DNA from 2 places in the Massilia sp. H6 genome. Region 2 is predicted to be linked to the other one. Evidence: predicted binding sites of a transcription regulator. Region 2 holds the regulator's gene; the other holds the start of a gene.

Region 1 (7,641 bases), 880 kb from region 2:
AAGGCTATGCGCCGGCGCAGTACAACCTGGGCTGGCTGTATGCCAAGGGCCAGGGCGTGCCGAACGACGTGCAGCAAGCCTTGCAGTGGTTCAGCCAGGCTGCCGACCAGGGCGAGCCGGGTGCGCAGCACAACCTGGGCATGATGTACGAGACCGGCAAGGGCGTGCCGCAGGATGTCGATGCGGCCACCATGTGGTACCGCCGCGCGGCAGAACAGGGTTATGCGCGCTCGCAGTTCAGTCTTGCGCTGCGCAGCGATGGCGATGCGGCGCTGCAGTGGTTTGGCAAGGCCGCCGAGCAGGGTTACGCACCCGCGCAATTCAACCTCGGCCTGCGCTACGATAAAGGCCAGGACGTGGATCAGGACAGCAGCCGCGCCGTGCTCTGGTACGGCCGCGCCGCAGAACAGGGGCATGTCAGCTCGCAGTTCAACCTGGCCTTGATGTACGACAGCGGCCATGGCCTGCCACGCGACGAAGCACTGGCCCTGGAGTGGTACCGCCGCGCGGCAAACCAGGGCCACGCCGGCGCGCAGGACAACCTGGGCGTGCGCTACGAGCACGGGCAGGGCGTCGCGCGCGACCCGGTCCAGGCGGCGCACTGGTATCTGCAGGCCGCCGAACAGGGCATGCCCTCGGCCCAGTATCACCTGGCCCAGTTGTTCGATGCCGGGATGGGCGTGGCGAACGACCCGGAGCAGGCCGTCGAGTGGTACCGCAAGGCCGCCGGGCAGGGCCACCTGCGCGCCCAGTTCGACCTCGGGCTGCGCTATGAAGGCGGGATCGGCGTGGCGCGCGACGAAGCGCAGGCACTGGAATGGTATCGCCGCGCCGCGCACCAGGATTACGCGCCGGCCCAGTACATGGTCGGCGCACTGCTCGACCGCGCCGAGCACGGCAATCCGGTCGAAGCGACCGACTGGTTCCACAAGGCCGCCGACCAGGGCCACGCGCTGGCCCAGTTCGAGCTGGGCCTGCGCCACGACTGCGGCAAGGGCATCGAGCGCGATTACGAGGCCGCCCATTTCTGGTACCTGTGCGCGGCACGCCAGGGCCATGCGCGCGCCCAGTTCAATCTCGGCGTGATGTATTCGGCCGGGCAGGGCGTGCAGCGCGACCTGGTGCAAGCTTATGGGTGGCTGCAGCGCGCAGGTGGCGCGGGCGTGGGCGCGGCGGCGGGTTACCTGAAAAAGATCGCGGCCCGCATGGAGCCGCAGTTATTGGCGCAGGCGCAGGCGGCCTTGTAAGACGGGCAGGCGGTGGTGCCGGCGCATGCCTTCTCAGCGCCGGTGGATTGTCAGCACAGCAGCGCGAGCAGCTGCTCGGCCTGGGGAATCGATGCCTTGGCCGGGCCAAGTTGAATGGCCAAATCGCGGCCGATATCGCGCACGCGCCAGCTGATTTCACGCAGTGCCAGTTCGCTTTCGAACACCTCGAACTGGTCGACGTCGGCGCATTCCATTGCAGTGACGTGCATGTCGAGTCCGGTCGACATGAAGGCACGCTGCACGACCGCAAGGCGTTCGCGTGTACGCAGCATCAGGTCGAGGTGCTTGGGCGCGATCATGGCGCCGCGCGCCAGCTGCGCCGCCAGTTCGGAAGCCTGGACCAGCCGCACCGACAGGCGTTCGATTTCGTCGTCATTGATGGTCGCCAGGCCCGGTTCGAAAGTTTGGCAGTTGAGCGTCCGGCTTGCCTGCGAGATGATCGACGAGATCAGGCGCGGATGCTCGCCGCTGACGATCTTCAGTGCCAACTCGGCGCGCTCGAGCGCGTGCGGTTTGTGCAGCAGTCCGGAGATCAGTTCGGCGCTGGCGACGAGTTGTCCTGCTGCGCTGCTCTGGCCTGCGACCATGGCGCGTGGATATCCGGTGCCGTTGAGGCGTTCGTGGTGTTCGGCTACTGCAATGCCGACAGCCGGCGGGCACGATCCCAGGTCCTGGATCAGGAGCCGGCCGATATGTGGGTGAACAATTACGTGAGACCATTGTTCTGCGGTGAGAACCTGTTTCGCGTTGATCAGGTCGGGATCGATATACAATTCGCCGATATCGTGCAGGACACCGGCCATGCAGACTACTTGCCGGAGATCCGGCGGCAAGCCGGCACGGGTGGCAAAGGCCAGTGCCAGGCTCGCCACCTCGGCGACATGGCGCAGCCCGGTCTTGCTGCCGCGGTCGATCATGGTCAGCATCATCGCCATGGCAGGGGCAAACCGGAGCGAGGCGAGCTGGTTCCTGACACTGGCGGCCGTGAGTCCCGACGCGGCAATGATGGCGCCCAGCGCCCGCGAGTCTTCGCAGGCGCTCAGGGCGCAGTCGGCCAGCCGGTTGCCGTCGACCGCGTCTTCGACGGCGATGCAGGACTCAAGGGGCTTGCTCAGCCGGTGGACGATCAGGCGTTCTTGCAGTTGACGCGATACGCTCGCGCCCTTGGCCAGCAGTTTGGTGCCCCTGGTGTCGTAAATGTCTTCGGTAGCATTGACACCGACTTCCTCGGACAAAGTGAGTACTTTGCTCAGGTAATGTTCGTTGACGATAGATCCGGACATGGTATTTTTTCTTGGGAGGTGGGGCTCAAGCCAGGAGCCTGGACACGGCATTGTAGGAACGCGACGCAGCAGACATGATAAAGCAGTTTGTAAAATAATGCCACACGGAAATATCCGTTATTTCCAATGTAACTTTTCGTTGGTTTTATTTGCTACGTTGTCATCTTTGTCCAGCGTTGTCCCGCGTATGAACCACTAAAGAAGCCACGCTTTTCGCGTGAAAGAGATCGGTCATTGCCACGCTACGGTATACTGTATGCCCATACAGTCCAATCAAGCGCGATGGAACTCAACGACAAGCTGGAAATTTTGGCCGATGCCGCCAAATACGATGCGTCCTGTGCCAGCAGTGGCGCGCCCAAGCGCGGCTCCGAGGGCAAGGATGGCCTTGGCGCCACCACGGGCATGGGCATTTGCCACAGCTATACGCCGGACGGGCGCTGCGTTTCGCTGCTCAAGATCTTGCTGACCAATTTCTGCGTCTACGATTGCCAGTACTGCATCAACCGCCGCAGCTCGAACGTGCCACGGGCCCGCTTTTCGGTGGACGAAGTCGTCAAGCTCACGCACGACTTCTACATCCGCAACTACATCGACGGCTTGTTCCTGAGCTCGGGCATCATCCAGTCGTCCGACTACACGATGGAGCAGCTGGTCGCGGTGGCGCGCCAGTTGCGCGAAGTGCATAATTTTCGCGGCTACATCCATCTCAAGACCATCCCCGATGCCGACCCGCTCCTGATTGCCGAGGCCGGCCGCTGGGCCGACCGTTTGTCGGTGAATATCGAGCTGCCTACCCACGACAGCGTGACGCGGCTGGCACCAGAAAAGAACGTTCATACCATCAAGCTGGCGATGGGTTCGATCCGCCGCAAGCTCGACCAAAAGGCCGAGGAACCGCGCGCGCCGGCCTTTGCGCCGGCCGGCCAGAGCACGCAGATGATCGTCGGCGCCGACGCCAGCGACGACCAGACCATTCTCAACACGGCAGAGACCCTGTACGGCAGCTACAAGCTCAAGCGCGTGTACTACTCGGCCTTCAGCCCGATCCCGCAAAGCCCCAAGAGCGTGCCGTTGGCGCCGCCGCCACTGATGCGCGAGCACCGGCTGTATCAGGCCGACTTTCTGTTGCGCGGCTACGGCTTCACGGTGGGCGAACTGATGCCGGAAGCAGGCAACCTGGCGCTGGATGTCGATCCCAAGCTGGCCTGGGCGCTGAGCAACCGCGAGCACTTTCCGATGGACCTGAACCGCGCCGACGAAACCATGATCGCGCGCGTGCCCGGCATCGGCTTGCGCAACGCCAAGCGCATCATCGAGCTGCGCCGGATTCGCCGCGTGCGCTGGGAAGACCTCTCGCGCCTGCGCTGCAGCATGAAAAAGCTGGCGCCCTTCATTGTCACGGCCGACTACAAACCGGTACAGGGCGCGGCCAGTTCGCACATCTTGCGGCGTCACCTGGCCGATGCGCCCGAGCAGATGAACCTGTGGCCGGAGCTGCAGGCAGCATGACCGAATCGGCCGCCGCCATGGTCGCGCGCGGCCAGCCTCTGCAAGCGAACAGCTTCGACGAGTGGCGCGCACTGGCGCGCGAACTGCTGCGCACCAGGGTGCCGCCCGAAGCGGTTGTCTGGGGAGCGCTTGACGCGCACGGGAGCGGCGACTTGTTCTCGGACGCCCCGGCCCCGGCAGCGCCGGAGCATTCCGCGGCCCGCCCATCGGCGCCGCCGTCGCAAACAGCTGCCGTGATACCGCGCTCGTTGATGGAGATGCTGCACAAAGCTGCCTGCTTTCGCGCCCCCGACCGTTGGGCTTTCCTGTACCGGGTACTGTGGCGCTGGCAGCAGGGCGAGCACGACGTGCAGTCGGCGGCCGACCCGGATGGCGCGCGCCTGCACGGCATGGTCAAGGCGGTGCGGCGCGAGGAGCACGACATGCATGCCTATATTCGTTTTCGCGAGCGCCCGCTAGACGCCGGCGCGCCGCGCTTCGTGGCCTGGTTCGAACCCAGCCAGGACGTGCTGCCGCAGGTGGCCGAGCATTTCGTGGCGCGCATGGGCAAGACCAGCTGGATGATCGCCACGCCCGAGGCCAGCGTGCTATGGGATGGCGCTACGCTGCACAATACCGGCCCCCTGATGAGCAGCGCGGCCGACCTGGACGATGCCGGCGAGGCGCTCTGGCTCACCTATTACCGCAGCATTTTCAATCCGGCACGCGTCAACGCGCAGCTCATGCAGAGCCACATTCCTTCGCGCTTCTGGAAGAACCTGCCCGAGGGCGCGATCGTGCCGATGATGGTGAGCCAGGCCGAACTTGGCGCGCGCAAGATCGGCCAGGTGCAGACCCTGGGCGGCAAGAGCGGCGCCACGATTCCCATCACCGCCGAAAAGGCGCAACCGGATCGCGAGCAGCCCTCCAGGCTCGACGAATGCCGACGCTGCGAGCTGTGGCAGTACGCCACCCAGGCCGTTCCCGGAGAAGGCGCACTCGGTGCCAATGGTGAGGCACCGATCATGATCGTGGGCGAGCAGCCGGGCGACCAGGAAGACCTGGCCGGCAAGCCTTTCGTGGGCCCGGCCGGCAAGCTGCTCGACCGCGTGTTCGCGCAGGCGCAGGTCGAGCGCAAGGCCATTTATCTCACCAACGCCGTCAAGCATTTCAAGTGGGAGCCCAAGGGCAAGCGCCGCATCCACAAGACGCCGGCCCAGCGCGAGGTCGAGGCCTGCCATTACTGGCTCGAGAAAGAACTTGCCACGGTCAAGCCCAAGGTCATCGTGGCGATGGGCACCACCGCGCTCAAGTCGGTGCTGGGCAAGCGCAGCGTCACGCTCAAGGAGTCGCTTGGCACACCGATCTGGCACGAGGGACGCTGGGTGGTGACGATCTACCATCCTTCTTACGTGCTGCGGGTGCCGGACGAAGCGGCCAAGCACGAGGCGTTTTCCAGCATGGTCAGGGGACTGCAGCTGGCGCATGAGCTCGTCAATCGGCCCAGCCCGGATTGAGCGCTCACGCCAGCCCATGCGCACGGCATGAAATAGCGCGGCCCGGCCAGGATTAAGCACCGCCTCATCATGCAGCGCTACGCTTGACGGACTACTAACAACAAGGATGTCCGATGAAATGCGCAATCCTCCCGGCACTATGCCTGGCCCTTACCGCAGCGCCATCACAGGCGCAGTCGCTCGATCCGGCGGCCACCCCACCGGCACTGTCGGCCACCATCACCAGCGACGCCGAACCGGTCCCGGAACAGATCGTGGTGGTCGGCCACAAGCCTGGCCCCGGCATGTGGAAGGTGTCCAGGGATGGCCATGCGCTGTGGATCTTCGGGACGTATTCGCCGCTGCCGCTCAAGATGGACTGGCGATCGCACGAAGTCGAAGCCGTCATCAAGCGCTCGCAGGAATACCTGGCGCCGCCCAATGGCAAGGTCGACATCGGCTACCTGCAGGGCCTGATGGCGCTGCCTCTGCTCATCGGCATCAACGACAACCCTGACGGCGCCACCTTGCGCGACGTGCTCCCGGCCGAGGTGTATGCGCGCTGGCTGCCGCTCAAGGAGAGATACCTGCCAAAGAACAAGGAACGCGAGCGGCCCATCTTCGTAGCCAACCAATTGTTCAGCGCCGCCCTGAAACAAGCCGGACTGACGTCTGCTACCAGCGTGCGCAAGCAGGTCGAGAAGATCGTCGACGACAACAAGCTCAAGGTCACCCGGACGGAACTCAAGCTGCCGGTCGAGAATGCGCGGCGCGTCATCAAGGACTTCAAGAAGTCGCCGCTGGACGATGCCGCCTGTTTCGCCGCCACCTTGAGCCGCCTGGAGACCGACATCGAAGGCATGCGCCTGCGCGCCAACGCCTGGTCCAAGGGCGACATCGAGGCCATCCGCAAGCTGGACTTCGTGGACCAGCAGGAAAGCTGCGTCAACGTCATCATGAACAGCGCCGCCGTGCGCGACAACCCGGCCTTCCAGACGGCAGAGCCCCGCCTGCGCGCCATGTGGGTCGCCAATGCCGAGGCTGCGCTGGCGAACAATGTCTCGACCTTTGCGGTACTGTCCATGAAGGACCTGCTCAGCCCAAAAGGCATGGTGGCAGCGCTGGCGGCAAAGGGCTACAAGGTCGAACAGCCGGAGTAGGCCGGCGGCAAGCCTGGCGCGCATGCAAGACGTCCAGTGCCAGTGCACCGGGCGTGTTTTTCTGGCCGGCAGCAAGCGGGATTTGTCAGATAAACCAGAATCCGCGTAGAATGCTGCTGCACGCGGGTGTAGCTCAATGGTAGAGCAGAAGCTTCCCAAGCTTACGACGAGGGTTCGATTCCCTTCACCCGCTCCAGTGCATCGGCGCTGAGTTCGGCGCCGAGGCTTGAGCAGTGATGAGGTGGCCACCGTGATTCATGGGTACGTTTGGGTTTGACGACTCAACCGAACTCAGGGACCTGTCAGGAATTCTGTGTGCGGGGCCAGAATTCGTAGTTAGATAATTGCGTTTGTGAACCGCTCGCCGAACATGATGGCGAACTGGTTTGCAGCCTGCTTCCAGGTCCGTTGCGGCATCTTCCAATCTTTCTCGATGTTGCGCAAGGCCAGGAATAACAATTTGGTCGCGGCTTCATCGCTTGGGAAGTGGCCACGATTCTTGACGATCTTTCGCAGGCGCATATGCAAGCTTTCGATGGCGTTGGTCGTGTAGATAATTGTGCGCACTTCCGGCGGGTAAGCGAAGAACGGAATTACCTGCTGCCACTGCCGGCGCCACATTGCCGCCACCGTCGGGAATTTGGTACCCCATGGTCCGGCTGCAAACGCATCCAGCGCCGCTTCGGCGAGGTCGGCGTTGGCAGCGTGGTAAATCGGCTTGAGCGCCGCTGCCAGCTCCTTACGGTCCTTCCAAGCTGCAAGCGTGGTCGAGTTGCGGATCAGGTGCACGATGCAGGTCTGGATCTGCGCCTGCGGATACACGGCCTCAATGGCTTCCGGGAAGCCGCGCAAACCATCGACGACGGCGATCAGAATATCGTCCAGTCCGCGGTTCTTGAGTTCGTTGAAAACCTTCAGCCAGAACTTGGCGCCTTCGGTCTGT
Region 2 (7,641 bases):
CACGGTCAAGCCGTTCTTGCCCGCCGCGCTGGCACAGCACGTGAAGTATTGAAGTGACCGAATTTTCTTGTATTTATTTTTGTAAAATCAGCAGTCCAGCTTTAGGAGCGCACCATGTGTGGCATCGTCGGCGTCGTCTCGCACAATCCCGTCAACCAGCTCTTGTATGACGCGTTGCTGCTGCTGCAGCACCGCGGCCAGGATGCGGCGGGCATTGCGACCAATCACAGCAGCATGTTCTCGATGTACAAGGCCAATGGCCTGGTCCGCGACGTGTTCCGTACCCGCAATATGCGCTCGCTGCAAGGCAATACCGGTATCGGCCATTGCCGCTACCCCACGGCCGGTTCGTCGAGCGAGGAAGAAGCCCAGCCTTTCTATGTCAATGCACCGTTCGGCATCACGCTGGCGCACAACGGCAACCTGACCAACCAGGCAGTGCTCAAGGAAGAGCTGTTCCGTAACGACCGGCGCCACATCAATACCGATTCCGACTCCGAAGTGCTGCTCAACGTGCTCGCGCACGAAATCCAGGAAGCGGCCGACGGCTTCAACCTCGATACCGATGCCGTCTTCAAGGCGGTCGCCGCGGTGCATCGCCGGGTGCGTGGCGCCTATGCGGTGGTGGCGCAGATTTCTGGCCACGGCATGCTGGCCTTCCGTGACCCGTTCGGGATTCGTCCGCTGTGCATAGGCATGAACGAAACCGACGGCGGAACCGAATATCTGGTGGCCAGCGAGTCGGTGGCGCTGGAAGGCCTGGGCTTTCGCTTCATGCGCGACATCGCGCCGGGCGAGGCGGTCTTCATCGACAACGACGGCAACCTGTCGGAGCGGCAGTGTGCCGAAAATCCGTCGCTCAATCCGTGCGCCTTCGAATACGTCTACCTGGCGCGCCCGGACTCGGTGATCGACGGAGCCTCGGTCTACGCCACCCGCCTGCGCATGGGCGAATACCTGGCCGACAAGGTGCGCGCCGAGATTCCGGACGGCGAAATCGACGTGGTCATGCCGATTCCCGATTCGTCGCGCCCGGCCGCGATCCAGTTGGCGCTCAAGCTTGGTATCGAATACCGCGAAGGATTCATCAAGAACCGCTATATCGGCCGCACCTTCATCATGCCGGGGCAGGGCATGCGCAAGAAGTCGGTGCGCCAGAAGCTCAACGCCATCGTGTCCGAGTTCAAGGACAAGAACGTGCTGCTGGTCGACGACTCGATCGTGCGCGGTACCACCAGCCGTGAAATCGTGCAGATGGCGCGCGAAGCCGGTGCGCGCAAGGTGTTCTTCGCCTCGGCCGCGCCGCCTGTGCTCTACGCGAACGTGTATGGCATCGACATGCCCACCCGCGACGAACTGATCGCGCATGGCCGCACCACCGAAGAAGTGTGCCGCGAGATCACCGCCGACCGCCTGGTGTACCAGGACATCGACGCACTCAAGCGGGCGATTTCCGACGTCAATCCGGCCTTGAAGAACTTCGAGGCTTCGTGCTTCGACGGTGTGTATGTCACCGGCGACGTGACCCCGGAATATCTCGACCGCCTGGAGTCGGCGCGCCACAAGCCGAGCCCGCGGCGCGCAGAGGATGACGTGACCACGCACCTGCACCTGAACGCTTCGCCAGCCGATTGAGGTTGCCCGCATGAGCGATAAGTACGGCTTTACCACCACCATCTTGCACAGCGATCGCCGCAAGGCGATCGAGCAAGGCTCGCTACACAAGCCGGTGCATACTTCGGTCGCCTTCGGCTATACCGATGCGCGCCAGCTGGCCTCGGTCTTCCAGGGCAAGGAGCCGGGCTTTCGTTATGGCCGCCAGGGCAACCCTACCGTCAGCGCGCTCGAGGACAAGATCAGCAAGATGGAAGGCGGCGTCGGTACGCTGTGCTTCGCCACCGGCATGGGCGCGATCGGCGCGCTGTTCCAGGCGCTGCTGCGCAGCGGCGACCATATCGTGTCCTCGTCCTTTCTGTTTGGGAACACCAACAGCCTGTGGCAGACGGTGGCCGGCCAGGGCGTGGACGTGGACTTTGTCGACGCCACCGATGCCGCCAACGTGGAAGCGGTGCTCAGGCCCGAAACGCGCATGGTCTTCGTCGAGACCATTGCCAATCCGCGCACCCAGGTGGCCGACCTGGCCCGAATCGGCCAGCTGTGCCGCGAGCGCGGCATCCTGTATGTGGTCGACAACACCATGACCACGCCCTACCTGTTCCGTCCCAAGGCGGTCGGGGCGGGCCTGGTAGTCAATTCGCTGACCAAGTCGATCGGCGGCCATGGCAACGCGCTGGGTGGCGCGCTGACCGATACCGGTGAGTTCGACTGGAGCAGCTATCCGCATATCGCGCCCAACTTTCGCAAGCAGCCAAGCCAGGCGCAAGGCCTGGCCCAGCTGCGCGCGAAAGCCCTGCGCGACTTCGGCGCGGCGCTGGGGCCGGAGGCAGCCCACCACATCGCCATCGGCGCCGAAACGCTGGCGCTGCGAATGGAGCGCACCAGTAGCAACGCGCTGGCGCTGGCGCGAATGCTGGAAGGCGACGTGCGGGTCGCTGCAGTCCATTATCCCGGGCTGGCTTCGCATGCGCAGCACGGCATCGCGCAAGCGCTGTTTCGTGCTGGCGGCTCGCTGCTCAGTTTCGAGCTGGTCGATGCGATCGACCCTTTCGATTACCTGAACCGCCTGCAACTGGGCATCGCAGCGAGCAACCTGGGCGATACCCGCACCCTGGTGATCCCGGTAGCGCACACGATCTTCTTCGAGATGGGCGCCGAGCGCCGCGCCAGCATGGGCATTGCCGAGTCGCTGATCCGGGTCTCGGTCGGCATCGAGGACACCGACGACCTGTTGAACGATTTTCGCCAGGCGCTCGATCAGTAGAGCGGCGCCGCCGGTTTTTGTTTCAGCGGTTGAGCGGCAAGCCCGAATGCCGCTATGATGGGGATTCGATTCCTCACCCGTAAGCGACCATGAAGACCACGCTGTTCTGCCTTTCCCTCTTTTTCTGCGCCAGTGCTTTCGCCGGCGAACTGGAAGATGCCCATGCTTCGTTCGCCAAAAAGGATTACGCCGCGGCGATGAAGGCATACACAAAGCTGGCCAATGCCGGCAACCCCGAGGCGCAGCAGGCACTGGGCCAGATGTTCTGGTATGGCGAAGCTGGGCAGGTGGACGAGGCCAGGGCCGAAGCGTTGTTCAAGAAATCGGCCGCCAAGGGCAACAAGGTGGCGATCGCTTCGCTCGAACTGATGACGCAGCGCGTCGCGCGCCGCAAGGACATCGATTACTGGATCAAGGGCTACGACGGCGAAGACCTGAAATCAGGTGAACTGCGCTGCGTCGCCCCGCGCATTCCGGCAATGTCCAAGATCAACGCCGACATCGACCGGATCAGCGGTGCCGTTACCAATTGGCAGGAATGCTATAACAGGTTTGTCACCAGCCTGAACGCGGCGGTGCCGCTGACCAAGCGCATTCCGGCCGACATCGCCAAGCTCATGACCAAGGACGAAACCGCGGCATCGACGGTCTACCTGACGCAGCTGCAATCGAACCTGACCGAAGAAGCCAAGGTGAACTCAAAGCTGGTGCTGGCCGATTTCGCGGCATGGCGGGCAGCGACCGAGGCCTATGTGGCGGAGCACAATGCGATGGTCAAGAGTTCTTCGGAAGCGAAGAAGGCTAAGTGACAGGGCAAGTGGCAGGGTAAGTGAGCGGTTCGTGGCGGTCAATCCAGCCCCGGTCTGGACAGGGCCGGGGCCGGGGTTGCGCAGCGCAGCGCAGCTCAGTGCGAGCTCAGTGCCAGCTGCGCATCAAGCCCACCGCCAGCCCCTCGAGCGCGAACTCGTCTTCGGGCCTGACCTGGATCACCTTGAAATCCGGGTTTTCCGGCAGCAGCTCGACCAGGTTGCCAGTCTTGCGGTAGCGCTTGACGGTGACTTCGTCGCCCAGCCTGGCCACCACGATCTGGCCGTTCTTGGCGCTGTCGATCTTCTTGACCGCCAGAAAGTCGCCGTCGCAGATGCCGGCGTCGCGCATCGACCAGCCCTTGACCTTGAGTAAGAAGTCGGGGCGCGCGGAAAACATCGCAGCATCAACGTTATAGGTCGCTTCGACGTGTTCCTGTGCAAGGATCGGCGAACCGGCAGCGACGCGGCCGACCAGCGGCAGCGGCATCATGAGGGCCGCCGGCACCAGCGGCACTGGCTCGACCGAAGCGCCGATCAGGCGGATGCCGCGCGACGTGCCCGGTGAAATTTCGATCGCGCCCTTGCGCGCCAGCGCTTGCAGGTGTTCTTCGGCGGCATTGGCCGAGCGAAAGCCCAACTCTGCCGCGATTTCCGCGCGGGTTGGCGGGAAGCCGGTGTTCTCGATCGCTTCCTTGATCAGGTTAAGGATCTGTTCTTGCCTTGCGGTGAGCTTGAGCATGGGTGTGATAAGGCAATCCGTTATGTGAGTAGACTGTATTTTTGTACAGTATTCCGGTATGCGCAAGGGGAAATACCGCAAAAGTGTAAAAAAATTGTGCAATGCGGTCGTGCAGGGCGCGCCGCGATTGCCCGCTGCATCTTCGCCAGGACAACACCGAGCTTCCCAAGCGGCCTGTTTTCGGGCTATAATGTCCGGCTTTCCCTTCCCACACTCGTCTTGACGCCGAGGTGGGCAATTTGTTTAAACGTCCTTAAGGAGTGTTGCATGCGTCATTATGAAATCGTTTTTATCGTCCACCCGGACCAGAGCGAGCAGGTCCCGGCGATGATCGAGCGTTACAAAGCCACGGTCTCCAGCCGCGGCGGTAACATCCATCGCGTCGAAGACTGGGGCCGTCGTCAGATGGCTTACCAGATCCAGAAGCTGCCAAAAGCCCACTACATCTGCCTGAACATCGAGTGCGACAACGAGACCCTGGTCGAGCTGGAAACCGCATTCAAGTTCAACGATGCCGTCCTGCGTCACCTGACCGTCAAGATGAAGAAAGCTGAAACCGCACCGTCGCCGATGATGAAGTCGGTCCAGCGCGAAGACGCAGCCAAGAGCCACCGCGCTGAAGCCTCGGCACCAGCGGCAGCACCTGCTGCTGCAGCCCCGGCCCCGGCAGCTGCTTAATTGTTGACAGGTCTTTCCAGGCAATCCAAGGACACAGTGAACCAGCGCAGTAAAAGCGCGCAGTGAACGAATTCAGGCTCATCGCGACCATCGCCGAGCGTGACGTACTGCGTTACACCCCGGCCGGTGTCCCCATCGTGGGCGCCATCCTGATGCACAGTTCGCAGCAGGAAGAGGCAAGGGTTGCAAGGCTGGTCGAGTTTGAAGTCCCCGCGCTGGCCGCGGGCGAGGTTTCAGGCAGGTTTGCCAGCGCTGAACTGGGCGCGGCTTACGAGTTCACCGGATTTTTGGCCAGGAAGAACCGCAACAGCAAAGCACTGGTGTTTCACATCATTGATTTCAGTGCCGCATAGGTCAACCGACCGCACGGCAACATTTAGATAGATACAGGAGCCTCACATGGCATTCGGTAAAAAGTTCGACAAAAACAAAGCCAAAGAAAAACTGAAGCGCAAACAGCAAAACCCGCTGTTCAAGCGCAAGAAATTCTGCCGCTTCACGGCTGCAAACGTGGAACAGGTCGACTACAAGGACGTCGACACCCTGAAGGACTTCGTCCAGGAAAACGGCAAGATCATGCCGGCACGCCTGACCGGCACCAAGGCGCACTACCAGCGCCAGGTCGACACCGCGATCAAGCGCGCACGCTACCTCGCGCTGCTGCCGTACACCGACCTGCACCACGCTTAATCGCGTCGTACAGTTCAGAATATCCTGGAGAAAAATATGCAAGTGATCCTTTTGGAAAAAGTTGTTAACGTCGGCAACCTGGGCGACGTGGTCAAGGTCAAGGACGGTTACGCACGTAACTTCCTGATCCCGCAAAAGATGGCCCGCCGTGCGACGTCGTCGGCTGTTGCCGAGTTCGAAGTCAAGCGCGCCGAACTGGAAAAAGCAGCAGCTGAAAAGCTGTCGGCTGCCCAGGCGCAAGGCGACAAGCTCAGCGGCATGACCGTCACCATCGGCCAGAAGGCCGGCGTCGACGGCCGTCTGTTCGGTTCGGTCACCAACTTCGACATCGCTGAAGCGCTGAGCAAGCAAGGCTTCGCAGTCGAGAAGTCGCAGGTCCGCATGCCGACCGGCCCACTCAAGACCACGGGCGAGTTCCCGGTTGCAGTCGCACTGCACACCGACGTCGTCACGGAAATCACCATCGCCGTCGTCGGCGAAGCCGCTTAAGCGCCTGACGTTTCCCCTCCCGTGGCGGCGGAGTATCGCTTGCCTTGGGGGAGGGTGTCAGCCACTGATGCAATAAAAAAGCCGGGTTCGCCTGGCTTTTTTTATGGCGCTGTACCCGTTAGCTATGGATGAGCACTGAACTGCTGAGCTGAACTGCTGAGCAAAATTGCGGTCCAACCCCTGTCGATCTCGATAGGGAGTGGTAGATGAAAGCGCCCCGGTTTGCCAAGCTGTTTGCCCAGCTTCCCATGCTCAACCAGGTCCAGCGGCAGCAGGTGCTCGATGCCCCGCATCCCGCAGCCGGCCTAGACCGGGCAGTCGCCCTGATTGGGCAGATCCGTTCCGCAGGGCGGCGCTGTCCTGAATGCGGCTGCCAGCGCTACCACCGCCACGGCCAGGCCAACGACCTGCAGCGTTTTCGCTGCTGCCAGTGCCGGCGCACATTTAACGACCTGTCCGGCACGCCGCTGGCGCGGCTCAGGCTGCGCGGCAAGTGGCTCGACTACCTCGGCGCCCTGCTCGATTCCCGGGCGGTGCGCGACGCCGCCAAGCGGGTTGGCGTCCACCGCAACACGGCGTTTCGTTGGCGCCATCGCTTCCTGAACCGGGTCAAGCATGACCGGCCAGCGCAGCTCGTCGGCATCGTCGAAGCCGACGAAATGTTTTTGCTGGAATCGCAGAAAGGCTCACGCACACTCGATCGCCCGCCGCGCAAGCGAGGCGGCCGGGCCAGCCTGCCCGGTACTTCACGCCACCTCGATTGCATCCTGGTCGCGCGTGACCGCAGTGGACAGACCATCGATGCCGTTACCGGCCGTGGCGCGCTGAAGGTAGCCCAACTGGTGCTGCACCTGTTGCCGAGGCTGGCCCCGCAAGCGCTTCTGGTCACCGATTCGCACGCCGCCTACCGTGCGTTTGCCCGTCAGCGGGGTATTGCCCACCAGGCAGTCAATCTGCGCTCCGGCGAGCGGGTCCGGAACGCGATCCATGTCCAGAACGTGAACGCCTACCACCGGCGCTTGCGCCAATGGCTGGCGCGGTTCCACGGGGTTGCCTCGCGTTGGCTGCCAAATTACCTGGGCTGGCACTGGGCACTTGATGGCGGGCGGGTCACTTCCGTCGAGCACTTGCTACGCATCGCTTGTGGACTCATCCATAGCCAACGGTGACAGCGCCTTTTTTATTGCCAGAATCTACCCAATTATGTCAGCGGCTTGACCGGAAAAGGTATAATGCCCGCCATGAATTCCCCTCCCGATCCGCAAGTCGATTCGCTGCGCATCCCCCCGCATTCCATCGAAGCCGAACAGTCCGTGATTGGCGGGCTCCTGCGCGACAATGCCGCCTGGGACCGT

The links. Region 2 encodes LexA, which represses DNA repair genes until DNA is damaged. Its sites were predicted from a motif close to ACTGTATNNNNATACAGT; they were not measured.
Region 1: a site for LexA is predicted at 2,803-2,820, ahead of NRS07_RS18315 (putative DNA modification/repair radical SAM protein). Genes of this name have one in related genera too.

What each region holds. Positions count from the first base shown of each region.
Region 1 covers NZ_CP103371.1:4,077,717-4,085,357, reverse strand. Annotated here, with positions in the region: gene NRS07_RS18325 (hypothetical protein) at 1-1,247, shown strand, start outside; gene NRS07_RS18320 (HD-GYP domain-containing protein) at 1,298-2,551, opposite strand; gene NRS07_RS18315 (putative DNA modification/repair radical SAM protein) at 2,834-4,063, shown strand; gene NRS07_RS18310 (UdgX family uracil-DNA binding protein) at 4,060-5,559, shown strand; gene NRS07_RS18305 (TraB/GumN family protein) at 5,673-6,698, shown strand; tRNA gene NRS07_RS18300 (tRNA-Gly) at 6,821-6,894, shown strand; partial or broken gene NRS07_RS18295 (IS256 family transposase) at 7,035-7,641, opposite strand, start outside.
Region 2 covers NZ_CP103371.1:3,202,619-3,210,259, reverse strand. Annotated here, with positions in the region: gene NRS07_RS14445 (CvpA family protein) at 1-52, shown strand, start outside; gene purF (amidophosphoribosyltransferase) at 115-1,635, shown strand; gene NRS07_RS14435 (cystathionine gamma-synthase family protein) at 1,646-2,881, shown strand; gene NRS07_RS14430 (hypothetical protein) at 2,875-3,045, opposite strand; gene NRS07_RS14425 (sel1 repeat family protein) at 3,079-3,690, shown strand; gene lexA (transcriptional repressor LexA) at 3,797-4,429, opposite strand; gene rpsF (30S ribosomal protein S6) at 4,697-5,107, shown strand; gene priB (primosomal replication protein N) at 5,170-5,460, shown strand; gene rpsR (30S ribosomal protein S18) at 5,507-5,797, shown strand; gene rplI (50S ribosomal protein L9) at 5,834-6,286, shown strand; gene NRS07_RS14395 (IS1595 family transposase) at 6,493-7,455, shown strand; gene NRS07_RS14390 (replicative DNA helicase) at 7,528-7,641, shown strand, end outside.